DNA from 3 places in the Streptomyces sp. T028 genome. Region 1 is predicted to be linked to each of the others. Evidence: riboswitches for the same ligand, from Rfam matches in the RefSeq annotation. Region 1 holds a riboswitch; each other region holds the start of a gene.

Region 1 (9,295 bases):
CGTGCAGTGGCTCAACGCGCGCTTCGGCGCGGCGGGCCGGATCCTCGTGCTGGCACTGCTGATGCTCCAGCTGACGTCGGCGGGCGGCACCTACCCGGTGCAGACCAGCCCCGGCTTCTTCAACGCCATCCACCCCTGGCTGCCCATGAGTTACGTCGTGGAGGCGCTGCGCAGACTCATCACGGGCGGCGGCATGGAACCGGTGTGGCACGCGTGCGTGGTGCTCGTTCTCTTCAGCGCGGGCGCGCTCGCGCTGACCGCCCTGTCGGCGCGCCGCCGCCAGGTGTGGACCCTGGACCGGCTGCACCCCGAACTGAGCCTGTGAAGATCCGGCATACGGGAGGTCGGGTTCCTGTGACAATCAGGACCATGGAAAGCAGCACCACGTCGGGCGGCCGCACCCGCCGCGAAGCCACCCGGCAGAAGCTCTACGAGGCGGCCGTCACGCTCATCGCCGAACAGGGCTTCTCCGCCACCACGGTGGACGAGATCGCCGAGCGGGCCGGCGTCGCGAAGGGCACCGTCTACTACAACTTCGCGAGCAAGTCGGTCCTCTTCGAGGAGTTGCTGCGGCACGGCGTGGGCCTGCTCACCGCCTCCCTGAGACAGGCCGCCGAGGACACCGAACAGAGCGGCGGCAGCAAGGTCGACGCACTGGACGCGATGGTCCGCGCGGGCCTCGTCTTCATCGAGCGCTACCCGTCCTTCACCCAGCTGTACGTGGCCGAGCTGTGGCGCACCAACCGGACCTGGCAGTCCACGTTGATGGTGGTGCGCGAGCAGGCGGTGGCCGTCGTGGAGGGCGTACTGCGCGAGGGCGTCGAGAACGGCGAGTTCAGTGACGAGATCGATGTGCAGCTGACCGCGTCCGCGCTGGTCGGGATGGTCCTGGTGGCCGCCCTGGACTGGCAGGCCTTCCAGCCGGAGCGCACCCTCGACGACGTCCACTCGGCGCTGTCCCGGCTGCTGCAGGGGCGGGTGAGCGGTCACCGCTGACGGCGGGACGCGCACACACGAAGGCGCCGGTCCGCCGTGGCCGCGTCCCCCGCGGGCCACCTCGAACCGGCGCCTCCTCGTGCTCCCCCGTTCCCCCCGGTTTCCCCCGTTTCCCTCCCCCGTTGTTCCCCCGTGTTCCCCCGTGCGGTCGTTCCCCCGGATCTCCCCCGTGCCTCGCTCCCGCCGACCTGGTCGGCGGAAGGAGCGGAGCGGGGGCCGCACCGTTCCGGCGCCCCGTGTCGCCGGTGCCGGAGCCGCGCCCCTTTTCCGTGTCTCCAACTCTCGCGTCCGCGCAGGCCCGCCCCCATCCGCGCGCGTACTCAACTCACTGCTTAGGTACGCGTACTCAGAGCTGTGTGCTCAACCTCAGAACGCTCCGCGGTCGTCTGGTCACGATCGCGTCCGCCGCCGTACTCCCCCGCACCGGGTCAGGCCCCGCCGGGCCGCGGACGTGACTGTCAGTGGTGGCCGATAAAGTCGCAGGCATGGCACGGATTGCGGTGATCGGCGCCGGGCTGGGCGCGATGGCGTCCGCCGCCCGGCTGGCCGTCGCGGGCCACCGGGTGGCGGTGTACGAACGTACGGAGACGTACGGCGGAGCGGTGCGCCGCTTCGAGCGGGACGGCTTCGGCTTCGACACCGGGCCGGGGCTGCTCCCCCTGCCCGCGGTCTACCGGGACCTGTTCGTCAAGACCGGCAAGGAGTCGCTGGAGGCCCGTGTCGAGCTGGTCCAGGTCGACCCGTCGGCCCGGCATGTGTTCGCGGACGGCACCGAGGTGTCCCTGCCGAACGCCTCGCGCGCGGGGGTCGTCTCCGCCCTGGACGGGGCGCTCGGGTCGGGTGCGGGGCTGCGCTGGGGCGACTTCCTGGTCCGGGCCCGTGAGGCCTGGGACCGCACCCGCCGCCCGCTCCTGGAGGAGCCCCTGTGGCCGAACTGGCAGGTGCTGGCCGACCGTGAGCCCTACCCGGCGGTGCCGCACAAGCGGCTGCTGCGCACCCGCCGGGCGGGCACCCTCGCCGAGGTCGGCGCCTGGGAGCTGCGCGACCCCCGGCTGGCCGCCCTGCTGGACGGGCACGCGCTCGCGTACGGCCTGGATCCCCGGGCCGTCCCGGCGAGCGCGGCCGTGCTGCCGTACATGGAGCACGCCTTCGGCATGTGGTACGTGCGCGGGGGCCTGCGGGAGCTGGCCCGCGCGGTGTACGAGCGCTGTGTGGCCCGCCGCGTCGAGTTCGTCTTCGGCGCCGAGGTCACCCGGGTGCTGGAGAAGGACGGCCGGGCGACGGGCGTGGAGCTCGCCGGAGGCGAGGTGGTGGACGCCGACTTCGTGGTCGCGCCCGGCACCGCGGCGGAGCTGCCCGTCCGGGGCGAGGGCGAAGTGGCGCCCCAGCGGGGCCTGACCAGCCGGCTGACCGTGCTGCTCGCGCTGCGTGGCGCCCGGCCGGAGGGGACCGCGCACCGGACCGTGGTGCACACCCAGGACCGCGAGGGCGAGCTGGAGAGCCTGTTCGGTACGGCAGCGACGGTGCCCGCGCGGCCGACGGTCACGGTGCTGCGGCCCGGCGACCCGGCGCTGGTGCCGGACGGCGACCACGAGGCGGTCACGCTCGGTGCGGCTGTGCCTGCCGGGGCGGAGATACGCGAGGAGCACGTGGAGTCGGTGATCGCCGCCGCCGAGCGTGCCGTACCGGGGCTGCGGGACCGTGTTCTGTGGCGCGAGGTGCGCACCCCCGCCGACATCGCGGCCGAGACGGGCGCGGCGGGCGGTGCCGTCCCGGCGCCGGCACTGGCGGCGGCCGGGGGCCGGCTGCTGCACCCGGCCAACTCGACCGGTCTGCAAGGTCTGTTCACCGCCGGAGGCTGGTCGCACCCGGGCGGCGGACTCCCGCACGCGGGCATGTCGGGGGCGCTGGTGGCCGGACTGATCGTGGAGGGACCGGAGTTCCGCGGCTCGCAGTGAGAGCCCGTCGGCTCGCGGTGAGAGCCCGTCGGCTCACGGTGGGGTCAGTAGCGGTACTGCTGGTCGTCGTACCCGCCCTGGCCCTGCTGCCCCTGCTGGCCGTCCCCCTGGTACGGGTACTGCTGCTGGTCGGGCGGGAGTTCGCCGCCGAACGGGTCGTCGGTGCTGCGCTGCTGCGGGACCCAGACGCCGCCCGCCGGGGTCTCCCCGTAGCCGCCCGTGGCGTACTGGTCCTGGCTGTAGCCCTGCTGCCCGTACTGCTGCTGGCCGTAGCCGCCGTCGTAGGTGCCGCCGCCGTAGGTCTGGGTGCCGATGTACGGGTCGGAGTAGGCGGCGTACTGCTGCTCGCCGGTGGTGTCGTAGCCGTACTGCTGCTGGTTGTACCCGGAGTAGCCGTCGTAGCCGTAGGCCGTCTGGTCGGCGCCCTGGGCGGCCGTCGCGTACTGGTCCTGGGACTGGCCGGTGGCGCCCGCGTACTCGGAGGAGTCGGTGTATATGCCGTAGGCGTTGGTGTCGTCGGGCATGGGCTGCGGTGAGTAGACGGTGGTGCTCTCGGCGGCGGAGGCCTGGGCCTGGCGGGCGGCCGGGGTGAAGACGTCGTCGCGGTCGTAGTCGTCGTCGGCGTACGCGTCCTTGTCCCGGCCGTAGCCCGGGCTGTCGCCGCCGAAGGAGTCCTCGTCGCCGTAACCGGCGGGGCGGCCGGTCTCCAGGTCGGTGACCTCGAGGTTCGGGTCCTCGCCCTTGTTGCGGCGGCCCTTGCCCAGGCCCTTGGGAAGCGGTCCCTCACCGTCGCCGCGGCGCACGGCCCAGCCCTCGGCGAAGCCGCGGCGGAAGGACAGCGTGACGTACGTCTGGCCGACCGCGAAGGCGGCCGCGCCCAGCCCGATGACGATCACCGACGGGATCAGCACACCGAGCACGACACCGAGGAAGCCCACGAAGGCCAGCAGCCGCCAGCGCAGGCGCGCCTTGTACTGCAGCAGCACCTCGCCGAGCAGCCACAGCGCGACGATGCCGAACGCGATGTAGAGGACCGTCCAGCCCATGTACGCCCCTCTCCCAGTGGCCGCTACGCAGTGTGTCGTATATCCGTGCGACCGGTCTAGGCCTGCGGCGGGTGGTGCAGACCCAGGTTCTCGTAGATTTCCAGTGTCGCCGTGGAGTTGTTGAGCGTGATGAAGTGCAGTCCGGGCACTCCCTCGGCGAGCAGCCGTGCGCAGAACTCCGTGGCGAAGTCGATGCCAATGGAGCGTACAGCGGCCGGATCCTCTTTGGCTGTGAGGATCCGCTCTTTCAGGGCGTCCGGGAAGTGGGCGTTGCTGAGCTGGGGCAGCCTCTCCAGCATCTTCACACTCGTCACCGGCAGGATCTCCGGGATGACCGGGGTGTCACAGCCGGCCGCCGCCACCCGGTCGCGCAGCCGCAGGTACGACTCGGGCTGGAAGAACATCTGGGTGATGGCGTAGTCGGCGCCCGCCCGGCACTTGTCGACGAAGTGCGCGACATCGGTGTCCCAGTCGCCGGAGCGCGGGTGCATCTCGGGGAAGGCGGCGACGCCCACGCAGAAGTCGCCCGACTCCTTGATGAGTCGGACGAGCTCCGCGGCGTAGGTGAGGCCCCGCGGGTGCGGCACCCAGTCGCCCATCGGGTCGCCCGGCGGGTCGCCGCGCACGGCGAGCATGTTGCGGATCCCGGCGTCGGCGTACTGGCCGATGATGTTGCGCAGCTCGGCGATGGAGTGGTCGACGGCGGTGAGGTGGGCCACCGGGGTGAGGGTGGTGTCGACGACGATCTGCTGGGTCTCCTTGACCGTGGTGGCCCGGGTGGAACCGCCGGCGCCGTACGTCACCGAGACGAAGTCGGGGGCGACCGCCTCGACCCTGCGGAGCGCGCCCCACAGGCTCCGCTCACCCTTGGGCGTCTTCGGCGCGTAGAACTCGAACGAGTACGTCGTCTTGCCGGTCGCCAGGATGTCACGCACGGTGCGTGCGCGGTCCGTCCTGGTGGATGCGGTTCCGAGGGCCATACCCGCAGGTTAACCAGGGGCCGACGACCACCCAACCGAACGCCGGATATTTGCCCGAATTGTCGGCCTGTTGTCCACCCTTTGGACAGACGTCCTAGATCTGGCGCAGCCGCTTCGCGAACTCCGCCGCCGCCGCGCCGGGATCGTCCGCCTCGGTGATCGCCCGGACGACCACGACCCGGCGGGCGCCCGCCTCCAGCACCTCGTCGAGGTTGTCGAGGTCGATGCCGCCGATCGCGAACCAGGGGCGGTCGGTGCCGAGGGCGGCGGTGTGCCGTACCAGACCGAGGCCCGGGGCGTGCCGGCCTGGCTTGGTGGGGGTGGGCCAGCAGGGGCCGGTGCAGAAGTAGTCCACGCCCTCCTGGACGGCGGCGGCCTCCGCCTCCGCCTCGGCGTGGGTGGAGCGGCCGATCAGGACGTCGTCGCCGAGGACGGCACGGGCCGCCGGGACCGGCAGGTCGCCCTGGCCGAGGTGGAGGACGCCGGCGCGGGCCGCGTGGGCGACATCGGCCCGGTCGTTGACCGCGAGCAGCCTGCCGTGCCGGGCGCAGGCCTCGGCGAACACCTTCAGGTGCTCCAGCTCCTCGGCGGCCTCCATGCCCTTGTCGCGCAGCTGCACGATGTCGACACCGGCCGCGAGGACCGCGTCCAGGAATTCCGGGAGGTCGCCCTGGCGGGTGCGGGCGTCCGTGCACAGATAGAGCCGGGCGTCCGCGAGGCGGGCGCGGGCGGTGTCGGTCATCGGTGTCCCCCGTGGTGTCGGTACTGGCTGCCTCAGACGGCGAGCGCCTGGGCCCGGCGCTTCACCTCCGTACCGCGATTCTCGCTGAGGGCCTGTGCGGGGGTGCCGGGCAGGCTGTCGTCGGGCGTGAAGAGCCACTCCAGCATCTCTTCGTCCGTGAAGCCGTCGTCCCGCAGGAGCGTCAGGGTCCCGGAGAGGCCCTTGACGACCTTGTCCCCGTCGATGAAGGCGGCGGGGACGTGCAGCGCGCGGTTCTCACCACGGCGTACGGCGATGAGCTGACCCTCCTTGATCAGCTGCCGGACGCGGATCACGTCGACATCGAGCATCTCCGCGATGTCGGGCACGGTGAGCCAGGCGGGGACGAGAGCATCGGTCTTTGCGTCAATCTCGGTCACGGGGTCAAGGGTAGGCGCATCTTGGGGTGGCGGCGATGGGTCGTTCTTCGGGTGCGGCGCCGTGGGGGCTGGTCGCGCAGTTCCCCGCGCCCCTAAAGACCTGCAGTCGCGTTCTTCATGGGGCGGGCCGGGTCCGACAGGGCCTCCGGGTCCATGCGGCGTGCTGTCTCGATCAGTTTCCTGCCCTGGGCGAGATCCCGTGGGCGCCCTACCGCCAATAGAGCCACCAGGCGGTCCTCCCGGAGCCAGCAGACGCTCCAGGCCGGGCCCGTCGGGTCGCCGCGCCAGACCAGGTGGTCGGCCGCGGTGTGGTGGCCTGCGTACTGGACGAAGCGGCCGAACTGCTCGGACCAGAAGTACGGGACCGGGTCGTAGACGGCCGGGGGCTCGTCCGTGGCCGTGCCGATGATGTTCGCGGCGACGGTGCGGGGGCCCTGGAGGGCGTTGTCCCAGTGATGGACGAGGAGGCGTTCGCCGTAGCGGCCGGAGGGGAAGGAGGCGCAGTCGCCCACCGCGTAGACGTCGGGGACCGAGGTGCGCAGCCGGTCGTCGGCCAGGACCTCGTGATGGGCGCCCAGTTCGACGCCGGAGCCGGTCAGCCAGGCGGTGGCGGGGCGGGCGCCGATGCCGACGACGACGGCGCCCGCGGGCAGCCGGGAGCCGTCGTCGAGGACGACCGCGCCGGGCTCGACGCGGGCCACGCGCGCGTGGGTGCGCAGTTCGGTGCCGCTGTCGGCGTACCAGGAGGTCATCGGGGCGGCGACCTCGGCCGGGAGGGCGCCGGCGAGGGGCCGGTCGGCGGCCTCCACGACGGTGACCGCGCAGCCGGCCTCGCGCGCGGCGGTGGCGAACTCGGCGCCGATCCAGCCGGCGCCGACGACCACGATGTCGTGCTGGCGGGCGAGGACGGGCCGCAGCCGCTCGGCGTCGTCGAGGGTGCGCAGCAGATGGACGCCGGGCACGCCCTCGGCGCCCGGCAGCCTGATGGGTTCGGCGCCGGTGGCGAGGACGAGGACGTCGTACGGGACGGGCCCCGCCTCGGTGTCCACCTCGTGGTCGGCGGGGCGCAGGCCGAGCACCTCGCGACCGAGCAGCAGGTCGATGCCGAGGCTCTCGAAGTCGACGTCGAAGGCGGAGCCCTCGGCCTTGCCGAGCAGGACGGCCTTGGAGAGCGGGGGCCGGTCGTAGGGCTGGTGGGGCTCCGCGCCGATCAGCGTCACGGTGCCGTCGAAGCCCTGTTCGCGCAGGGCGACCGCGGTCTGCACCCCGGCCATGCCCGCACCGACCACGACCACGCGCCGCGCGGGCGGCCTGTCCTCTTCCCGACTCTGCTCGCTCACCCGATCACCATAGACAACTGACAATTTGTCAGTCAGCCGTCGTGCTCCGTGACCTGCTCCACAACGCTGGTGCCGCTGCCCTCCTGCGACTCCCAGGACCAGGTCTCCTCCAGTCGCACCCGACCGTCCGCCAACGCGACGACCATCGAGACGCAGTGCCCCGAGGAGGTCGTCCCGTCCCGCTTGAGCTGGACGTACCGGAAGTCGAGCCGGTCCCCCTCACGGGTACCCACGAGATGGCCGCGTACGACGTCGCCGCCCGCGTAGTCCGCCCAGATCACGCCGTCTTCCTCGTGGTACGTGAAGCGGGTGCGGGTGCCGACCTGGCCCGGGGCCTGGTCGGCGACGGGGGCGAGGACGAGACCGTCGAGCGAGCGGGACACGGGCGGGAGGCTCCCTTTAAGAGGCGCGGAACCACGGGCTAGGGTGTGGCCAACGTAGAGCACTCGCGGGAGCCCGGACGCACCGGGCTGAGAGGGAGGCTGGCCGGCCTCCGACCGTACGAACCTGATCCGGGTCATGCCGGCGAAGGGAGGGGCTGGACGCCCATGTCGCGTACACGTACATCCGACGTCCTCGTCGTGGGGGGCGGGATCATCGGGCTGGTCACGGCGTGGCGGGCCGCGCAGCGCGGGTTCGCCACGGCGGTGGTGGATCCCGAGCCGGGCGGCGGGGCCGCGTGGGTGGCGGCCGGGATGCTGGCCGCCGTCACCGAACTGCACCACGGCGAGCAGACCCTGCTGGGACTCAACCTGGCCTCGGCCCGCCGCTACCCGGACTTCGCGGCCGAGCTGACGGAGGCGACCGGGCTGGACCTCGGCTACCGCCGGTGCGGCACGCTCGCGGTGGCGCTGGACGCCGACGACCGCGCTCATCTGCGGGAACTGCACACATTGCAGACGCAGTCAGGGCTGGAGTCGGAGTGGCTGACCGGGCGGGAGTGCCGACGCCTGGAGCCGATGCTCGCGCCCGGGGTGCGGGGCGGGCTGCGGGTGGACGGCGACCACCAGATCGATCCCCGGCGGCTGGCCGACGCGCTGGTCGTGGCGTGCGAGCGGGCGGGGGTGGTCCTCCACCGCGTGTGGGCGGAGCGGCTGTCCGTCGTGGGCGGGCGGGCCGCGGGGGTCGTCACGGGGGACGGTACGGCCCTGGCGGCGGGGCAGGTGGTGCTCGCGGCGGGGAGCCTGAGCGGGCGGCTGGCGGGGGTTCCGGAGGACGTACTGCCGCCGGTCCGGCCGGTGAAGGGGCAGGTGCTGCGGCTGACGGTGCCGCCGGCGTACGCGCCGTTCCTCAGCCGTACCGTGCGGGCCGTCGTGCGGGGCAGCCAGGTGTATCTGGTGCCCCGGGAGAACGGCGAGCTGGTCGTGGGCGCCACCAGCGAGGAGCTGGGCTGGAACACGACGGTGACGGCGGGCGGTGTGTACGAGCTGCTGCGCGACGCGCACGAACTGGTGCCGGGGATCACGGAACTGCCGTTGACCGAGACACGCGCGGGGCTGCGGCCCGGCTCCCCCGACAACGCGCCGCTGCTCGGGCCGACCGGACTGGACGGGCTGCTGCTGGCCACCGGGCACTACCGCAACGGCGTGCTGCTGACCCCGGTGACCGGTGACGTGCTGGCACACGCCCTGGCCACCGGTGAACTCCCCGACGAGGCCCGCCCCTTCACCCCCCGGCGCTTCGGCGCCGCCGCCGTCACGGAGCAGCTCGTATGAACATCTCGGTGAACGGTGAGCGGCGGGTGGTCGCTCCCGGTACGGCCCTCGACAGCGTCGTACGAGCCCTGACGGCGGCGCCCTCCGGCGTGGCGGCCGCGCTGAACGAGACCGTCGTCC
Region 2 (9,295 bases), on a different contig from region 1:
TCGCGCACGTCGGCCCGGAAGCGGCGAAGGACGCGGCATACGCCCAGTACAGCGGCTTCTGGACGCGTGAGGACGCCGACGGGCGCGCCGTGAACTACCGCATGGCGTGGAACCGTACGGGTTCGCTCGGCGCCTTCACCGCCGACGTCCGGCGCGAGGACCTCGCCAAGATCGACCTCACGTTCGGCGCGCCCACCCCGGACACCGGGCTGCTGTTCGCGATGCCCCTCTCGCCCGACGACCGGATCGCGGCCGACTTCAGCACCGTCGTCTGGCGGGAACTGCCGCTGCAGACCACCGAATACGTCCTCGGCAACGGCGTGAAGTGGGCGTACTCCGCGGAACAGCGGAACGCGCTGTCCTCGCTGCAGGGGCAGTTCAGGGCGTACGAGCCGGGCAGGAGCTACACCAAGAGGCTCAACATCGGCGTCTTCGGTCCGTCCCTGCCCCCGGGCGAGGGCGAACCGTCGGATGTGTATCCCGGGCTCGCGCGGCGCGGGAACACGGTCAAGGCGAGCCTGCCCCTGTTCGGCGACGGTGAAGGGAACCCGGGCCAAAGCTTCTACACGGTGGACGCCTCGCTCCGCGCCGACGGCGAGGAGATCCCCGCCGACGGCGATCCGCTGTACCGGGCCAGCTACACGGTCCCCGCGGGGGACCGTGCGTACGAGCTGACCCTCGACGCGTCCCGTGACCCCGAGCTGTACCCGGTCAGCACCCGGGTGCAGGCGAAGTGGACGTTCCGCTCGGCGGAGGTGTCCGAGGACAGCTGGACCAGGCTGCCGCTGTCCGTGGTCCGTTTCTCTCCCGAGCTGTCGCAGGCCAGCACGGCGAAGGCGGGCGAGCGGTTCGACGTGCCGTTCACCGTGGAGGGCGCGGCCGGCCGACGGACCGTCAAGAAGCTGAAGTTCCAGGTGTCGTACGACGAGGGCAGGACCTGGACCGCGGCGAAGGTGGTGGCCGGCGACCGGCTGTCGCTCAAGCACCCGGCCGAGCCGGGCACCGTCTCGCTGCGGGCCGAGCTGACCGACCGTGACGGCAACACCCTGGTCCAGACCGTGGAGCGGGCCTACCTCACGGTCCAGTAGCCCTCACCGTCCAACAGGGCGAGGGCACCACGGCGTGTCCGGGACCCACGGGACCCGTTTCCCGGACACGCCGTGCGGAGTTGCCCCTAGGCCGACAGGCCCTAGCATGCCACGTACGTCACCGGATCGCTCCCCGTCACCGCCTCCGCCCGCCCCTGCTTGACCAGGCGCCGCAGATGCGCCTCCGCCTCCGAGACGGCGATGGTGCGTGACCCGTAGGGGATCTGGTCCCAGGGGCGGTTCCACTCCATGCGTTCGGCCAGCTGCCAGGGGGTGAGGGGGGTGGCGAGGAGGGTGAGGAGATCGCTGAGGCGGGTCTCGTGGTGGGTGAGCAGCTCCCGTACCCGGGACGGGGCGTCGGTGAAGGGGTGCTGGTGGGCGGGGAGGATCTCGGCGGGGGCGAGGCGGCCGACGCGTTCGAGGGAGTCGAGGTAGTCGCCGAGGGGGTCGGTGACGGTGGTGTCGTCGGGGTCCTCGTAGAGGCCGATGTGGGGGCTGATCTCCGGGAGGAGATGGTCCCCGGAGAACAGGCGGCCGTGTCCGGGGAGGCCCGCCGGGTGCTCCTCCTCCAGGTGGAGGCAGACATGGCCGGGGGTGTGGCCCGGCGTCCAGATCGCCCGCAGCCTACGGCCGGGCAGTTCGAGGAACTCGCCGGGGACGATCTCCCGGTCGGGCAGGGCGGGGGAGAGGCCGGGGAGCCTACGGCGCCGGGACGTCCGCAGCGGGGCGATGTGCTCCTCGGGGGCGCCGGCCGCGGCCAGCTTGTCGGCCATGTACGTGTACCAGCGCTCGGCGCGGGTCTCGCGCGCCCGGCGCACGATCGACGCGTCCGCCGCGTGCATCGCGACCCACGCCCCTGAGATCTCCCGGACCTTGCCGGAGAGGCCGTGGTGGTCCGGGTGGTGGTGCGTGATGACCACCCCGTGCACCTCCGCCACCGCCGTACCGCAGGCCGCGAGCCCGGCGACGAGCGCGTCCATCGACTCCGGGTCGTCCCACCCCGTGTCGATCAGCACCGGCCCCCGGTCGGTGTCCACGACGTACACCAGCGTGAACCCCAGGGGGTTGTCCGGGATGGGCACCCGCAGGGACCGCACACCCCCACCATGATCGAACGTCGCCGTCATCTGCCCTCCGTCCCCCGGCCGTCGGCCGATCCATGGCCATTGCCCACTATAACTAGAACTGGTATCAGTTTCTGAAACACCGTCAGAAATGATGCGGACGAAGGCAGTGGCCATGGCTGAGCTCGTGGAACACGGAAAGCTGTTCATCGGCGGAGAGTTGACGGACCCCCTGGGCGATGCCGTCCTCGAGGTGGTCTCGCCGCACACCGAGGAGGTCATCGGGCGGGTGCCGCACGCCTCGGCGGCCGATGTGGACCGGGCCGTCGCGGTCGCCCGGCGGGCGTTCGACGAGGGGCCCTGGCCGCGGATGACCCTCGACGAGCGGATCGCGGTCGTCACCCGTATCAAGGACGGGATCGCGATGCGCCACGAGGAGATCGCCCGGGTGATCTCCTCCGAGAACGGCTCCCCGTACTCCTGGAGCGTCCTCGCGCAGGCCCTCGGCGCGATGATGGTGTGGGACGCGGCGATCACCGTCGCCCGGGACTTCACCTACGAGGAGCGCCGCGACGGCGTGCTCGGCAAGATCCTCGTACGGCGTGAGCCGGTCGGGGTCGTCGCGGCCGTCGTCCCCTGGAACGTCCCCCAGTTCGTCGCCGCCGCCAAGCTCGCGCCCGCGCTGCTCACGGGCTGCTCGGTGATCCTCAAGCCGTCGCCGGAGTCGCCGCTGGACGCGTACCTCCTGGCGGACATCACGCGGGAGGCCGGGCTGCCGGAGGGCGTGCTGTCGATCCTGCCTGCGGACCGCGAGGTCAGCGAGTACCTGGTCGGGCACCCCGGTGTCGACAAGGTCTCCTTCACCGGCTCGGTCGCGGCGGGCAGGCGGGTCATGGAGGTGGCCTCGCGCAACCTCACGCGCGTCACACTGGAGCTCGGCGGCAAGTCGGCGGCGATCGTGCTGCCGGACGCCGACCTGCAGAGCGCGGTCGCCGGGATCGTCCCGGCCGCCTGGATGAACAACGGGCAGGCCTGCGTGGCCCAGACCCGCATCCTGCTGCCGCGCTCGCGCTACGACGAGTTCGCCGACGCCTTCGCCACGGCGGCGGGCGCCCTCGTCGTCGGCGACCCGCTGGACCCGGCGACCCAGGTGGGCCCGCTGGTCGCCGAGCGGCAGCAGCGCCGCAACCTCGACTACATCCGCATCGGGCAGGAAGAGGGCGCGAAGGTCCTCACCGGCGGGGGCCGGCCGAAGGGGCTGGAGCGTGGCTGGTACGTGGAGCCGACGCTCTTCGGCGACGTCGACAACTCCATGCGCATCGCCCGCGAGGAGATCTTCGGCCCCGTGATCTGCCTCCTGCCCTACGGCGACGAGACCGAGGCGCTGAAGATCGCCAACGACTCCGACTACGGGCTGAGCGGCAGCGTCTGGACGGCGGACGTGGCGCACGGCATCAAGGTCGCGAAGCAGGTCCGCACGGGGACGTACTCCGTCAACACCTTCAGCCTCGACATGCTCGGACCCTTCGGCGGCTACAAGAACTCCGGGCTGGGGCGCGAGTTCGGGCCCGAGGGGTACGGCGAGTACCTCGAGCACAAGATGATCCATCTGCCCGCGGGCTGGGAAGGCTGACGGGGGCCATGGGTGACCGTTGGCACGTAGAGGTCGACCGCTCCCTGTGCATCGGCTCCGCCCAGTGCGTCCACCACGCCCCGGACGGCTTCCGCCTCGACACCGCCCGCCAGTCCCACCCGGTCGACCCGGACACGGACGCGAACGAGCGGGTGCTGGCGGCGGCGGAGAGCTGTCCGGTGGAGGCGATCGCGATCACGCTGGTGGGGAGCGGGGAGGCGGTGTTTCCACCGGAGGACTGAGCGGCCCTTGAGACGACCCCTGGGGGCGGAAAAATCTTGCCCTCAGGGGGTTCCATTCACTTCTGTCCGTATTATCCTGGTATTGGCCTACGAGGCGAGTGAGGGAGTCCAACCGGAGTAGCCGACTTTGGCGAGACGCGAAGGCATCCGCTGGGGCCGACGTCGACGGTTGGGCTGAGAGGCCGGAAAGCAGCAGTCGGGCTGGAAGGCGACCCCCAACACCTGATCCGGACCATGCCGGCGAAGGGAACCCGTCTCGTAGGTTTTCGCATGCGGTCGTGCGGTGGGGTGCCGTAGCGTGCGGTCGTGACCGAGCACTGGTACAGCGCGGCCGATATCCGTGTCGTAGAGGGCGGCGAAGCCGTGCGCCGCAGGCCGGGCATGTACTTCGGCGTCGGCCTGGACAGCCCGGAACTCCCCTCGCGGGCGTTCGGCCAGGTGGTGGGCTGGTCCCTGCACCCGGCCACGCGGGTCGCGCCCGCGCACACCCTGCGCGTCGAGGCGGAGATCCGCGGCGACCTCGCCTTCTCCGTCTTCGACGACGCGTCCGACGCCTTGGGCGTGGACGGAGTGCCGATCATCGGCTTCGGCTCGTTGATCGGCCCCCACCGCTGGTGCGGCTGGGCCGCCTCCGCGGTGAGCTCGCGCACGGTGGTCGAGGTCTGGCGGGACGGCGTCGGCTTCCGCCAGGAGTTGGCGGTCGGCAGGCCGCTCGGGGACCCGGAACGGTTCGTGCCGCCGGCCGGGGCGGGGACACGGGTGGAGTTCGAGCTCGACGAGGCGCTTCTCGCGCCCGGCGCGGCGATCACCGCCGACCTGGGCTCGCTGGACCTGTGCGGGTCGGCGTGCGCGGAGTCCGCTGGGTCGGCCGGCCTCCGGTTGCGCGACCTGCGGTGATCAGTCCGACGCGAGGTCCGGCGACCGCTTCGGGTCCGTCACGTCGATCAGGCGGCACACCGTCTCGATGTCGATGCGGACCTGGGCGATGGACGCCCGGCCCGAGAGCCAGGTGATCAGGGCCGAGTGCCAGGTGTGCTCGATGACGCGGACCGCCGAGAGCTGCTCGGGCGTGGGGTCGGTCAGACCCATCGCGTCGAGGATGATCGCCGTCGTCTGGCGGGAGACCTGGTCGACCTCGGGGGAGACGCTGCGGTCGGCGAAGGTCAGGGCGCGGACCATCGCGTCGGCCAGATGCGGCTCGCGCTGCAGGGCGCGGAAGGCGCGCATCAGGGTCTCCGCGACCCGCTCCGCCGGGCGGTCTCCGGACGGGGGCTTCTTGCGGAGCGTGCCGTGCATGTGCTCCAGCTGGTCCTGCATGGTGGCGACCAGCAGATGCACCTTGGAGGGGAAGTAGCGGTACAGCGTGCCGAGGGCGACCTGTGAGGACTCGGCGACCTCCCGCATCTGCACCGCGTCGAAACCGCCCCGGCTGGCCAGCTGCGCGCTCGTGTGCAGGATGCGCCGGCGGCGGGCCTCCTGCCGCTCCGTGAGGGAGGAGGAGGCGGGGCGCTGGGTGGTCTCTTCCGCAGGCATGGGCACCGTTCCGTGACAGTCGGTGAGGCTCGGTGATCACACAGCATGGCAGGGCCGCCCGGGCCGCGCGGGTCGTGGCGTGAATCACCTGATCCACTTCTCCCAGCACCCCTACCTGCCGGTAGATTCGGAGCCTCCCGAACGATCAAGTCTGAAACTTGTTCTAGATTAGCGTCTCGTCGTAACCTCGCGGGACAGTGCAGGCAGAAGGGGGCCCGGAGTGACCGCTGAGGCCAGTCAGGAGGGGTCCCGACGTGACCTCGCCGCTGACGGCGGGCGACCGCTCGACATCGCGCTCCTCACCTATAAGGGGAACCCGTTCTGCGGCGGCCAGGGCGTCTACGTACGGCACCTGTCGCGCGAGCTGGTCCGGCTCGGCCACCGCGTCGAGGTCATCGGCTCACAGCCGTACCCCGTGCTCGACGAGGGGTACGACGGCCTGAGTCTGACCGAGCTGCCGAGCCTCGACCTCTACCGTTCCCCGGACCCCTTCCGCACCCCGAAGCGCGACGAGTACCGCGACTGGATCGACGCCCTCGAGGTCGCGACCATGTGGACCGGCGGCTTCCCCGAGCCACTGACCTTCTCCCTGCGCGCCCGCCGCCATCTGCGCGCCCGGCGCGGCGAGTTCGACGTCGTGCACGACAACCAGACCCTCGGCTACGGCCTGTTGGGGGACGTGGGTGCACCGCTCGTCACCACCATCCACCACCCCATCACCGTGGACCGGCGGTTGGAGCTCGACGCCGCCGACGGCCGGCAGCGCCGCTACTCCGTGCGCCGCTGGTACGCGTTCACCCGGATGCAGAAGCGCGTCGCCCGCCGGCTGCCGTCCGTGCTCACCGTCTCCGGCACCTCCCGCCAGGAGATCGTCGACCACCTCGGCGTCCGCGACGACCGGATTCACGTCGTCCACATCGGCGCCGACACCGATCTGTTCTCCCCGGACCCGTCCGTGCCCGTCGTACCCGGCCGGATCGTCACCACGTCCAGCGCGGACGTGCCCCTGAAGGGCCTGGTGTTCCTCGTCGAGGCGCTGGCGAAGGTGCGCACCGAGCACCCCGACGCCCACCTCGTCGTCGTCGGTAAGCGTCCCGCCGAGGGGCCCGTCGCCCAGACGATCGAGCGCTACGGCCTCGAAGGCGCCGTCGAGTTCGTCAAGGGCATCTCCGACGCCGAACTCGTCGACCTGGTGCGCTCGGCGCAGGTCGCCTGCGTGCCGTCCCTCTACGAGGGCTTCAGCCTGCCCGCCGCCGAGGCCATGGCCACCGGGACCCCGCTCCTCGCCACCACCGGCGGCGCCATCCCCGAGGTCGCCGGACGCGACGGCGAGACCTGCCTCGCCGTACCCCCGGGCGACGCGGGCGCGCTCGCGGCCGGCCTCGGCCGGCTCCTCGGCGACGCCGCCCTGCGCGCCCGGCTCGGTGCGGCCGGACGCGAGCGCGTGCTCGCGAACTTCACCTGGGCGCGGGCCGCCGAGGGAACCGTCGCCCGCTACCGCGAGGCCATAGCCGGGGGCGCCCGCCGGCCGGCGACCGGGGTGCCCCAAGATGTTGACGTCGTAAACCGAGCATCCGATCGCGAAAGCAGGGCCACGTGCTGACCGTCGACTTCTCCCGGTTCCCGCTCGCCCCGGGCGACCGAGTCCTGGACCTCGGCTGCGGGGCCGGCCGGCACGCCTTCGAGTGCTACCGGCGCGGCGCCCAGGTCGTGGCCCTCGACCAGAACGGCGAGGAGATCCGCGAGGTCGCCAAGTGGTTCGCCGCGATGAAGGAGGCCGGCGAGGCTCCCGAGGGCGCCACCGCGACGGCCATGGAGGGCGACGCCCTCGCCCTGCCCTTCCCCGACGAGTCCTTCGACGTCGTCATCATCTCCGAGGTCATGGAGCACATCCCCGACGACAAGGGCGTGCTCGCGGAGATGGTCCGGGTGCTGAAGCCCGGCGGCCGCATCGCCATCACCGTGCCCCGCTACGGCCCAGAGAAGGTCTGCTGGGCGCTCTCCGACGCCTACCACGAGGTCGAGGGCGGCCACATCCGCATCTACAAGGCCGACGAACTGCTCGGGAAGATCCGCGAGGCGGGACTGAGGCCGTACGGCACCCATCACGCCCACGCGCTGCACTCGCCGTACTGGTGGCTGAAGTGCGCGTTCGGCGTCGACAACGACAAGGCGCTGCCGGTGCGGGCGTACCACAAGCTGCTGGTCTGGGACATCATGAAGAAGCCGCTGGCCACCCGGCTCGCCGAGCAGGCGCTGAACCCGGTCGTCGGCAAGAGCTTCGTCGCCTACGCCACCAAGCCGCATCTTCCCCCGGTGGGTGCCGAGGTGGCCGACCAGTGACCACCCCCCGGACAGAACACCTCGTCCTGCCCGGGGTCCTCACCGCCGAGCAGGCCGCCGCGACCGTCGCCGGCATCCTCGCCGTACAGCGGGAGGACGGCGCGATCCCGTGGTTCCGGGGCCATCACCTCGACCCGTGGGACCACACCGAGGCCGCGATGGCGCTGGACGCGGCCGGTGAGCACGAGGCCGCCGAGCGGGCCTACCTGTGGCTCGCCCGGCACCAGAACGAGGACGGCTCCTGGTACGCGGCCTACGCCGACGGAGCCCACGACGACGTCACCGACACCGGGCGCGAGTCGAACTTCGTCGCCTACATAGCCGTAGGCGTCTGGCACCACTACCTCTCCACCGGCGACGACACCTTCCTCGACCGCATGTGGCCGGCCGTCTACGCGGCCGTCGAGTGGGTGCTGCGGCTGCAGCAGCCGGGCGGGCAGATCGGCTGGCGGCGCGACCACGACGGCACCCCCACCGCCGACGCGCTGCTCACCGGGTCCTCCTCCGTGCATCAGGCGCTGCGCTGCGCGCTGGCGATCGCAGAGCAGCGCGAGGAGGCCCAGCCGGACTGGGAACTGGCCGCGGGCGCGCTGCGGCACGCCATACGGCGCCACCCGGAGCGGTTCCTCGACAAGGACCGCTACTCCATGGACTGGTACTACCCGGTGCTGGGCGGCGCGTTGACCGGCGCGGAGGCCAAGTCCCGTATAGAGGCGGACTGGGAGCGCTTCGTCGTGCCCGGACTCGGTGTGCGGTGCGTCGTGCCCAACCCGTGGGTGACGGGTGGGGAGTCGGCCGAACTCGCCCTGGCGCTGTGGGCGATGGGGGAGTCGGACCGGGCGCTGGAGATCCTGCAGTCCATCCAGCATCTGCGGGACGCGGAGTCGGGGCTGTACTGGACCGGTTATGTCTTCGAGGACGAGGCGATATGGCCCCGGGAGCTGACGACTTGGACCGCCGGGTCGTTGCTGCTCGCGGTGGCCGCGTTGGGTGGGCACGAGGCCACGTGTGCGGTGTTCGGGGGAGAGCAACTGCCTTGGGGGCTTGAGGTGGACTGCTGCGGCTGACGTGAAAGACCGGAACGGCGCTAGGAGCTGAGGTCGGCCAGCGCCCGCAGAGTGTCCGGGTCCGGGGCCACGGCCAGCAGGTCCGTCACCGGACCCTTGCGCCACAGCTCCAGCCGCTCCGCGATCCGCTCGCGCGGGCCGACCAGGGAGATCTCGTCGGCGAACGCGTCGGGCACGGCCAGCACGGCCTCCTCCCGGCGCCCCGCGAGGAACAGCTCCTGGATCCGCCGCGCCTCCTCCTCGTACCCCATCCGCCCCATCAGATCGGCGTGGAAGTTGCGGGTGGCGTGCCCCATGCCGCCGATGTAGAAGCCGAGCATCGCCT
Region 3 (9,295 bases), on a different contig from region 1:
CATTGCCGAGCATGGGTTGCGAACGACACCCCACCGGCAATGGCCTTCTTCGTATGTGCACCACGTGAAAGAGGCGGGATCCCCGATGACCACCAAGCCCCAGAAGAGCGACGACGGCAAAGTACACGGCCGGTTCATGCTGAAGCTGTCCGGCGAGGCATTCTCCGGTGGCGGGGGCCTGGGCGTGGACCCCGACGTGGTGCACAAGATCGCCCGGGAGATCGCGGCCGTCGTACGGGACGGCGCGCAGATCGCGGTCGTCATCGGCGGCGGCAACTTCTTCCGCGGCGCCGAACTCCAGGTGCGCGGCATGGACCGGGCCCGCTCCGACTACATGGGCATGCTCGGCACCGTCATGAACTGCCTCGCCCTCCAGGACTTCCTGGAGAAGGAGGGCATCGACAGCCGGGTGCAGACCGCCATCACCATGGGGCAGGTCGCCGAGCCGTACATCCCGCTGCGCGCCGTGCGCCACCTGGAGAAGGGCCGCGTGGTGATCTTCGGCGCCGGTATGGGAATGCCGTACTTCTCCACCGACACCACCGCCGCCCAGCGCGCCCTGGAGATCGACGCCGAGGCGCTGCTCATGGGCAAGAACGGGGTGGACGGCGTCTACGACTCCGACCCCAAGACCAACCCCGAGGCCGTCAAGTTCGACGCCCTCGGCTACGGCGAGGTCATCACCCGCGACCTCAAGGTCGCCGACGCCACCGCCATCACGCTGTGCCGCGACAACAAGCTCCCGATCCTCGTCTTCGAGCTTCTGGCGGAGGGCAATATCGCCCGCGCCGTCAAGGGTGAGAAGATCGGCACACTTGTGGGTGAGCAGAGCGGCCGGGGCTGACCGGGACATCCCTCCGGTTCGTACGACAACAGCTGACCGGGGGACGGACCCTGGTCCGAGGATGGACAATGTCCTGCCGGTCGGGAACCGTGCAGGAAGAAGACGCGACGCAGCCGGCCGCCGCCACCGACAGTGAACCGCAGCCGGGCCTTACTCAAGACACGCAGGAGCAAGTGGTGATCGAAGAGACCCTCCTCGAGGCCGAGGAGAAGATGGAGAAGGCCGTCGTGGTCGCCAAGGAGGACTTCGCCGCGATCCGCACCGGCCGTGCGCACCCGGCGATGTTCAACAAGATCGTGGCCGACTACTACGGCGCGCCGACGCCGATCAACCAGCTGGCTTCGTTCTCCGTGCCGGAGCCGCGCATGGCGGTCGTGACCCCGTTCGACAAGACGGCGCTGCGCAACATCGAGCAGGCCATCCGTGACTCCGACCTCGGCGTCAACCCCAGCAACGACGGCAACATCATCCGCGTGGTGTTCCCCGAGCTCACCGAGGAGCGCCGCCGGGAGTACATCAAGGTCGCCAAGGGCAAGGCCGAGGACTCCAAGGTGTCCATCCGTTCCGTGCGCCGCAAGGCCAAGGACGCGATCGACAAGCTCGTCAAGGACGGCGAGGTCGGCGAGGACGAGGGCCGCCGTGCGGAGAAGGAGCTCGACGACACCACCGCGAAGTACGTCGCCCAGGTGGACGAGCTCCTCAAGCACAAGGAAGCGGAGCTGCTCGAGGTCTGATGAACGACTCTTCCTGGGGCTCTCCGCCACCAGCCGGTACACAGGCCGGGTACTGGGGGCCCACCGACCAGGGGGCCTACCCGGGGCCTGTCCAGGGGGCAGCCCCGGCGGGTCCCGCGTACGATGCGCCTCAGGCGCAGCAGACTCGCCCCATGCCCATCGTCCCCGACGTACCCGCGCACGGCGGAAACCAGGATGACGACCCGGGGGCCGCTCGGCTGGGCGGCCCCTCGTCCCGCGACGAGGCGTACCGTCCCATGGCGCCCGACCAGGCGCCCTTCGGTGCGGAGACGTTCCGCCACGAGACCCCGTCGGCACAGCCCCATGCGGCGGTGCCGCAGAATCCGGAGCCCATGCCCGCCGCCCCGCCGCCCGCGCCCGCACCGCAGAAGAAGAGCGCGGGCCGAGACCTGGGCGCGGCCATAGGGGTCGCCGTCGGCCTCGGCACGGTGATCGTCGCGTCGCTGTTCATCGTCAAGGCCGTGTTCGTCGGCGTGATAGCCGTCGCCGTCGTCGTGGGTCTGTGGGAGCTGACCAGCAGGCTGCAGGAGCGCAAGCAGATCAAGGCGCCGCTCGTACCGCTCGCGCTCGGCGGCGCCGCGATGGTCGTCGCCGGGTACGTCCGGGGTCCCGAGGGCGCCTGGGTTGCCATGGCCCTGACCGCACTCGCGGTTCTGGTCTGGCGGATGACGGAACCGCCCGAGGGCTACCTCAAGGACGTCACGGCCGGCGTCTTCGCGGCCTTCTACGTCCCCTTCCTGGCCACCTTCGTCGCCCTGATGCTCACCGCGGAGGACGGGGCGCAGCGCGTCCTGATGTTCTTTCTCCTCACCGTCGTCAGCGACACCGGTGCGTACGCCGTCGGCTGGCGCTTCGGCAGGCACAAGCTCGCCCCGCGCATCAGCCCCGGCAAGACCCGGGAGGGGCTGCTGGGCGCGGTGTCGTTCGCGATGGTCGTGGGCGCGCTGTGCATGCAGTTCCTGATCGACGGCGGCAGCTGGTGGCAGGGGCTGCTGCTGGGCCTCGCGGTCGCTGCCAGCGCCACGCTCGGTGACCTCGGCGAGTCCATGATCAAGCGGGACCTGGGCATCAAGGACATGGGCACGCTGCTGCCGGGCCACGGCGGCATCATGGACCGTCTGGACTCGCTGCTGCCGACGGCTCCCGTCGTCTGGCTGCTGCTCGTGCTGTTCGTGGGCTCCGGCTGATCAGCGGTTACTTCCGCGCTGCTCGCGGGCCCTCGTCCTGACCGACCAGGACGGGGGCCCGCCGCCTTTACCCGAAGGCCGGCCGAGTGGGACGATTTCCCCTGGAAGTCCCTAAAGATTCCTCCTGCCCGGAGTTGTCACGAAAGGGGATGGGTGTCATGTCCGGCTTCCGCGAATCGATCGACGTCGACCGTACCCCCGAGGATGTGTGGGCGTACCTCATCGACCCGTCCCACCTGCCCGAGTGGCAGGCGAGCGCGGTATCGGCCGAGCCGCTCGACCCCGGTCCTGTGCACGTCGGCTCCCGGCTGCGCATCACCCGGCACGTGGGCCGTCGGGAGATCCCGATGACCATGGAGTACACCGAGTACGACCCCCCGCACGCCTGGGGTCTGCAGGGCGTCGACGGCCCCGTCCGCGGCCATGTCCACGGCGAGATCGACCCTCTCGACGACGGCCGCCGCTCCCGCGTCACCATGGAACTCGACTTCGAGGGCAAGGGCATCGGCAAGGTCCTCCTCCCCTTGATCGTCCGCCCCCAGGTCCGCAAGGAGCTGCCGCTCAACGAACGACTGCTGAAGGACCGACTGGAGCACGGGGCGGCGTAGGGCCGTCCCTGGCGGCTAACGAACGAGAAGAGTGACGACGACAGGCACGGTGCCGGTCAGGACGGCCAGCAACATGGAGGCCAGCGTCTGGCTGTTCACCATGCCGACGGGGCCGCTGCTGACGTCCTTGAAGAGCGCGTGCACCCGTTGAACGTCGTCGTCGAGTTCTTGTGCGCGAACGGGAGGGCGCTGCGGCATGGCGTGGTTGAGTCGGCGGAGTGTCGCCATGCGCCGCTCCGTGACCGCCAGTGAAAGGCGCCAGTGGGAATACAGGACGAGGAGGACCAGCGCGGACATCAGGGTCACCGCAAAGGTCCACTTGACCACCCACAGCAATTCGTTGTCGGGTGCGTGGTGGGAAAGGTATATGACCGGTGCGAACGACACGGTCAGCCCGATTGCGGACCAGGCGGTCACCAGCCGGTACCAGCGGGCCAGATTCTCCATTCCGGGTGTGCTGGCCGGGGCGACCCACCACAGTGACAAACAGCCGGTGGCCGTGATGACCCGGGAGAGTTTCGCCGCCCGCAGAATCCAGTAGAGACAGTTCGCCCCCGCGGCTCCGGTCATGGCCACGGCTGCGAAGGCCGCGGCCATGAGGAGCTTCTGGTCGGTGAGCAGTTGCACCTTGGACAGCGCGTACACGGCCGTCACGGACACCGCCGCGCCCCCCGCCATGTACCGTAATTGACGTGGGGACGCTGTTCCGCGGTCAATCCATTCATGGAACCGGCGTCGCCCTCGTGCCGTCAGCATTTCGTCCACGCTGTGAATGCTGTAGTGCAGTACGCGGCAGCCTGACCACTGGCAGAGGACGACGACGAGATTCACCGTCGAGTAGTAGATGAGCCAGGGGAAGAAGTCGCCCTGGAAAAGGACAGCGGGATTCCGTAGCTGTGACCCGGCGACGACGGCGGGCGGTGCGTAGCTGACGGAGATGAACAGGACCCCCGCTTTTCGGTTCCAGACACTGCGTGAGCCGGCGGCGCGGATGCCGAACAGCCGGAGAACCATGATCCGGGAGATGTCCGTGGCAAGCCGTTCGCGCAGCTGTGGGGTCGCCGTGGTCGACATGATCGGTAACCTCCGTGCGGGCGGGCCACGCAGCGATTGCAGCGCATCCCGTCCACTCGCGTAAAGACCACCGCGGCCCTGCGGTAGCGGCCCGGCCCGCGGCCCGGGGGCACCCGGTTCGATCTGCGACACTGGTGAGGCCATGCCTAAGCCCGGAGAACTTACTTTTGTCGCGCCGCGCGGAGCCAAGAAGCCGCCGCGGCATCTTGCCGATCTTTCGCCTGCGGAGCGGAAGGACGCGGTCGCGGAGATCGGTGAGAAGCCGTTCCGTGCCAAGCAGCTCTCGCAGCACTACTTCGCGCGGTACGCGCACGACCCGGCGGAGTGGACCGACATCCCCGCCGGGGCGCGGGAGAAGCTGCGGGAGGCGCTGCTTCCCGAGCTGATGACCGTCGTACGGCATCTGTCGACCGACGAGGGCACCACCCGCAAGACGCTGTGGCGGCTGTTCGACGGGACGCTCGTCGAGTCGGTGCTGATGCGGTACCCGGACCGGGTGACGATGTGCATCAGCTCGCAGGCGGGGTGCGGGATGAACTGCCCGTTCTGCGCGACGGGGCAGGCGGGGCTCGACCGGAATCTGTCCACCGCCGAGATCGTGCACCAGATCGTGGACGGGATGCGGGCGCTCAGGGACGGAGAGGTTCCCGGAGGGCCGGCGCGGCTGTCCAACATCGTCTTCATGGGGATGGGGGAGCCGCTCGCCAACTACAAGCGGGTGGTCACCGCTGTTCGGGCGCTCACGGATCCCGCTCCGGACGGGCTGGGGCTCTCGCAGCGTGGGATCACCGTCTCGACCGTCGGGCTCGTCCCCGCCATCCACCGGTTCGCCGACGAGGGCTTCAAGTGCCGGCTCGCGATCTCCCTGCACGCGCCGGACGACGAACTGCGCGACACACTCGTCCCCGTGAACACGCGGTGGAAGGTGCGGGAGGTGCTCGACGCCGGGTTCGAGTACGTCGAGAAGAGCGGACGGCGGCTGTCGATCGAGTACGCGCTGATTCGTGACATCAACGACCAGGCCTGGCGTGGGGACCGGCTCGGGCGGCTGCTGCGGGGCAAGCCCGTGCACGTCAACCTCATCCCGCTGAACCCGACCCCCGGCTCGAAGTGGACCGCCTCCCGGCCCGAGGACGAGAAGGCGTTCGTCGAGGCCATCGCGGCGCACGGGGTGCCCGTCACCATCCGGGACACCCGTGGCCAGGAGATCGACGGAGCGTGTGGTCAGCTCGCGGCCACCGAGCGGTAAAATCTGGCCACGTCACATCTTCATATTCCGACAGGGGAGCGCCACAGCGCTGAGAGTGCGGCAATCGGGCCGCAGACCCTCTGAACCTCGCCCAGGTCATTCTGGGTAGGAAGTTCGGTCATCGCTCAAGCTGTTGTGCCCTGCCCGGGCGTCCCCGGGCGGGGCCGCGTTCTTCCTGGCCAACCCCAGGAGGACATCCAGTGCACATCAAGACCCTCGTGGCGGCGACGGTCGGCCTCGGCCTCGTCACGCTGTCCGCATGCGGTGCGGAGTCGTCCGGCGACTCGGCGTCCGACGGCGGCTCCAAGACCGTCACCCTCGTCAGCCACGACTCGTGGGCCGCCTCCAAGAGCGTGCTCGCCGACTTCGAGAAGCAGTCCGGGTACAAGGTCAAGGTCCTCACGACCGGCGACGCGGGCCAGGCCGTCAACAAGGCCGTCCTGACCAAGGACAACCCACAGGGCGACGTCTTCTTCGGCGTCGACAACACCCTGCTGTCGCGTGCGCTCGACAACGGCCTGTTCCAGTCGTACGAGGCCAAGGGCCTCGACCAGGTCGGCAGCGCGTACCAACTGGACTCCGGCAAGCACCGGGTCACGCCCATCGACTACGGCGACATCTGCGTCAACTACGACAAGGAGTACTTCGCCGACCACAAGCTGGCCCCGCCGACGTCGTACGACGATCTGGTCAAGCCCGCCTACAAGAACCTCCTCGTCACCGAGAACGCCTCCACCTCCTCGCCCGGGCTGGGCTTCCTGCTCGGCACTGCCGCCCAGTACGGCGATGACGGTTGGGAGGGTTACTGGAAGGAGCTCAAGGCCAACGGCGTGAAGGTCGTCGACGGCTGGGAGCAGGCCTACAACGAGGAGTTCTCCGGCTCCGCCGGCGGCAAGAAGGCCGGAGCGGACCGGCCGCTGGTCGTGTCGTACGCCTCCTCCCCGCCCGCCGAGGTGATCTACGGCGATCCCAAGCCCAGCACCGCCCCGACCGGGGTCGCGACCGGGACCTGCTTCCGGCAGATCGAGTTCGCCGGGCTGCTGAGCAACGCCAGGAACAGCGCGGGCGGCAAGGCGCTCATCGACTTCCTGATCTCGAAGGAGTTCCAGGAGGACATGCCGCTCAACATGTTCGTCTACCCGGTGGTCGAGGGCGCGAGCGTGCCCGCGGAGTTCACGGAGTACGGGCCCGCCGCCAAGGACCCCCACACCATGGACCCGGCGAAGATCGCCGAGAACCGCGACCAGTGGGTCAAGTCGTGGACCTCGCTCGTACTGAAGTGACCAAGGCGGCCGGAAGGCCTTCCGGGAGCGCGGCGCGGCTCGGGCTGATGGCCCTGCCCGTCGCGTTCTTCGGCCTCTTCTTCGCCTACCCCGTCGCCGCGATCGTCGCCCGTGGGCTGAAGGTCGACGGGGTGTGGCGGTTCGGGCGGCTGGCCGACGTACTGGGCCAGTCCGACATCCGGCATGTCCTGTGGTTCACCACCTGGCAGGCGTTCGCCTCCACCGCGCTCACCCTGCTGGTGGCGCTGCCGGGCGCGTACGTCTTCGCGCGGCTGGACTTCCCGGGCAGGCAGGTGCTGCGGGCCGTGGTGACGGTGCCGTTCGTGCTGCCGACGGTGGTCGTCGGCAGCGCGTTCCTCGCGCTCGTCGGGCGCGGCGGTCTGCTGGACGAGCTGTGGGGCGTACGGCTGGACACGACCGTGTGGGCGATCCTGCTCGCGCACGTCTTCTTCAACTACGCCGTCGTCGTACGGACCGTCGGCGGGCTGTGGGCGCAACTCGACCCCCGGCAGGAGGAGGCGGCGCGGATGCTGGGCGCGTCCCGGCTGAGGGCCTGGCGCACGGTGACCCTGCCCGCGCTCGGGCCGTCCGTGGCCGCCGCCGCGCTGATGGTCTTCCTCTTCACCTTCACCTCCTTCGGTGTGGTGCAGATCCTCGGCGGGCCCACCTTCTCCACCCTCGAGGTGGAGATCTACCGGCAGACCTCGGAGATCTTCGACCTGTCCACGGCCGCCGTCCTGACGATCGTGCAGTTCGTGGCGGTGGGCGCGATCCTCGCCGTACACGCCTGGACGGTACGGCGGCGGGAGACCGCGCTGCGGCTGGTGGACGCGGACCTCACCGCCCGGCGGCCGCGCGGGGCCGGGCAGTGGGCGCTGCTGGGCGGGGTGCTCGCGAGCATCGCGCTGCTGCTGGTGCTGCCGCTGGCCGTACTGGTGCAGCGGTCCTTCGACGCCCCGGACTTCGCCTACTACCGGGCGCTGACCAGTGAGGACGGCAATGTCTTCCTGGTGCCGCCGATCGAGGCGATCGGCAACTCGCTGGAGTACGCCGTCGCCGCGACCGCCATCGCGGTGGTGATCGGCGGGCTGGCCGCCGCGGCGCTCACCCGTCGCGACGCCGGCCGGCTGGTGCGGGGCTTCGACGCGCTGCTGATGCTGCCGCTGGGCGTGTCGGCGGTGACGGTCGGCTTCGGGTTCCTGATCACGCTGGACGAGCCTCCGCTGGATCTGCGCGCCAGCTGGATCCTCGTTCCGCTCGCCCAGGCGCTGGTCGGGGTGCCCTTCGTCGTACGGACCATGCTGCCCGTGCTGCGGGCGGTGGACCAGCGGCTGCGGGAGGCGGCGGCGGTGCTGGGGGCGTCGCCCTGGCGGGTGTGGCGGGAGGTGGACCTGCCGATGGTGCGGCGGGCGCTGCTGGTCGCGTCCGGGTTCGCCTTCGCGGTGTCACTGGGGGAGTTCGGGGCGACCGTGTTCATCGCGCGGCCCGACAATCCGACGCTGCCGGTGGCGGTGGCGCGGCTGCTGGGGCGGGCCGGTGAGCTCAACTACGGGCAGGCGATGGCCCTGTCGACGATTCTGATGCTGGTGTGCGCGGTGGCCCTGCTGGTGCTGGAGCGGCTGCGCACCGACCGGACGGGGGAGTTCTGATGCTGCTGGGCCTTGAGGGCGCCACCGTGCGGTTCGGCGGGCGGGCGGTGCTCGACGCCGTGGACCTGGAGGTCCGCGAGCAGGAGATCGTGTGTGTGCTCGGGCCGAGCGGCAGCGGCAAGTCGACACTGCTGCGGGTGGTCGCAGGGCTCCAGCCGCTCGACTCCGGGCGGGTGCTGCTCGACGGGCGCGACCAGGCTGGGGTGCCCGCGCACCGGCGGGAGTTGGGGCTGATGTTCCAGGACCATCAGCTGTTCCCGCAGCGGGACGTCGGCGGGAACGTGGCCTTCGGGCTGCGCATGCACGGCGCGTCCAGGAAGGAACAGGCGGAGCGGGTACGGGAGTTGCTCGACCTCGTCGGTCTCCCGGGCGCCGCCCGCCGGGCCGTCGCCGCGCTCTCCGGTGGCGAGCAGCAGCGCGTCGCGCTCGCCCGGGCCCTTGCTCCCCGCCCCCGACTGCTGATGCTCGACGAGCCGCTCGGTCAGCTGGACCGCTCGCTGCGAGAGCGGCTGGTGGTCGAACTGCGGGAGCTGTTCGGGCGGTTGGGGACGACTGTCCTCGCGGTCACCCACGACCAGGGCGAGGCGTTCGCGCTCGCCGACCGGGTCGTGGTGATGCGGGACGGGCGGATCGCCCAGTCCGGTAC

The links. Region 1 has a riboswitch for thiamine pyrophosphate ahead of thiO (glycine oxidase ThiO). Riboswitches for the same ligand answer to the same signal wherever they lie in the genome.
Region 2: another riboswitch for thiamine pyrophosphate. It lies ahead of ACLZN2_RS47910 (hypothetical protein); the one in region 1 lies ahead of thiO (glycine oxidase ThiO).
Region 3: another riboswitch for thiamine pyrophosphate. It lies ahead of ACLZN2_RS17615 (thiamine ABC transporter substrate-binding protein); the one in region 1 lies ahead of thiO (glycine oxidase ThiO).

What each region holds. Positions count from the first base shown of each region.
Region 1 is NZ_JBLRVZ010000012.1:137,221-146,515, forward strand. Features, by position in the region: gene ACLZN2_RS12930 (YhgE/Pip family protein) at 1-325, shown strand, start outside; gene ACLZN2_RS12935 (TetR/AcrR family transcriptional regulator) at 370-996, shown strand; gene ACLZN2_RS12940 (phytoene desaturase family protein) at 1,482-2,954, shown strand; gene ACLZN2_RS12945 (hypothetical protein) at 2,999-4,000, opposite strand; gene metF (methylenetetrahydrofolate reductase [NAD(P)H]) at 4,057-4,980, opposite strand; gene thiE (thiamine phosphate synthase) at 5,075-5,722, opposite strand; gene ACLZN2_RS12960 (Rv2175c family DNA-binding protein) at 5,755-6,120, opposite strand; gene ACLZN2_RS12965 (NAD(P)/FAD-dependent oxidoreductase) at 6,213-7,460, opposite strand; gene ACLZN2_RS12970 (hypothetical protein) at 7,493-7,843, opposite strand; TPP riboswitch at 7,899-8,011, shown strand; gene thiO (glycine oxidase ThiO) at 8,009-9,175, shown strand; gene thiS (sulfur carrier protein ThiS) at 9,172-9,295, shown strand, end outside.
Region 2 is NZ_JBLRVZ010000075.1:30,401-39,695, reverse strand. Features, by position in the region: gene ACLZN2_RS47930 (S8 family serine peptidase) at 1-1,088, shown strand, start outside; gene ACLZN2_RS47925 (MBL fold metallo-hydrolase) at 1,190-2,215, opposite strand; gene ACLZN2_RS47920 (aldehyde dehydrogenase) at 2,328-3,785, shown strand; gene ACLZN2_RS47915 (ferredoxin) at 3,794-4,027, shown strand; TPP riboswitch at 4,118-4,293, shown strand; gene ACLZN2_RS47910 (hypothetical protein) at 4,334-4,924, shown strand; gene ACLZN2_RS47905 (TetR family transcriptional regulator) at 4,925-5,560, opposite strand; gene ACLZN2_RS47900 (glycosyltransferase family 4 protein) at 5,781-7,163, shown strand; gene ACLZN2_RS47895 (class I SAM-dependent methyltransferase) at 7,157-7,903, shown strand; gene ACLZN2_RS47890 (prenyltransferase) at 7,900-8,970, shown strand; gene ACLZN2_RS47885 (LLM class F420-dependent oxidoreductase) at 8,991-9,295, opposite strand, start outside.
Region 3 is NZ_JBLRVZ010000018.1:3,639-12,933, reverse strand. Features, by position in the region: gene pyrH (UMP kinase) at 86-844, shown strand; gene frr (ribosome recycling factor) at 1,021-1,578, shown strand; gene ACLZN2_RS17635 (phosphatidate cytidylyltransferase) at 1,578-2,786, shown strand; gene ACLZN2_RS17630 (SRPBCC family protein) at 2,945-3,394, shown strand; gene ACLZN2_RS17625 (hypothetical protein) at 3,410-4,468, opposite strand; gene rlmN (23S rRNA (adenine(2503)-C(2))-methyltransferase RlmN) at 4,611-5,717, shown strand; TPP riboswitch at 5,740-5,847, shown strand; gene ACLZN2_RS17615 (thiamine ABC transporter substrate-binding protein) at 5,918-7,000, shown strand; gene ACLZN2_RS17610 (ABC transporter permease) at 6,976-8,649, shown strand; gene ACLZN2_RS17605 (ABC transporter ATP-binding protein) at 8,649-9,295, shown strand, end outside.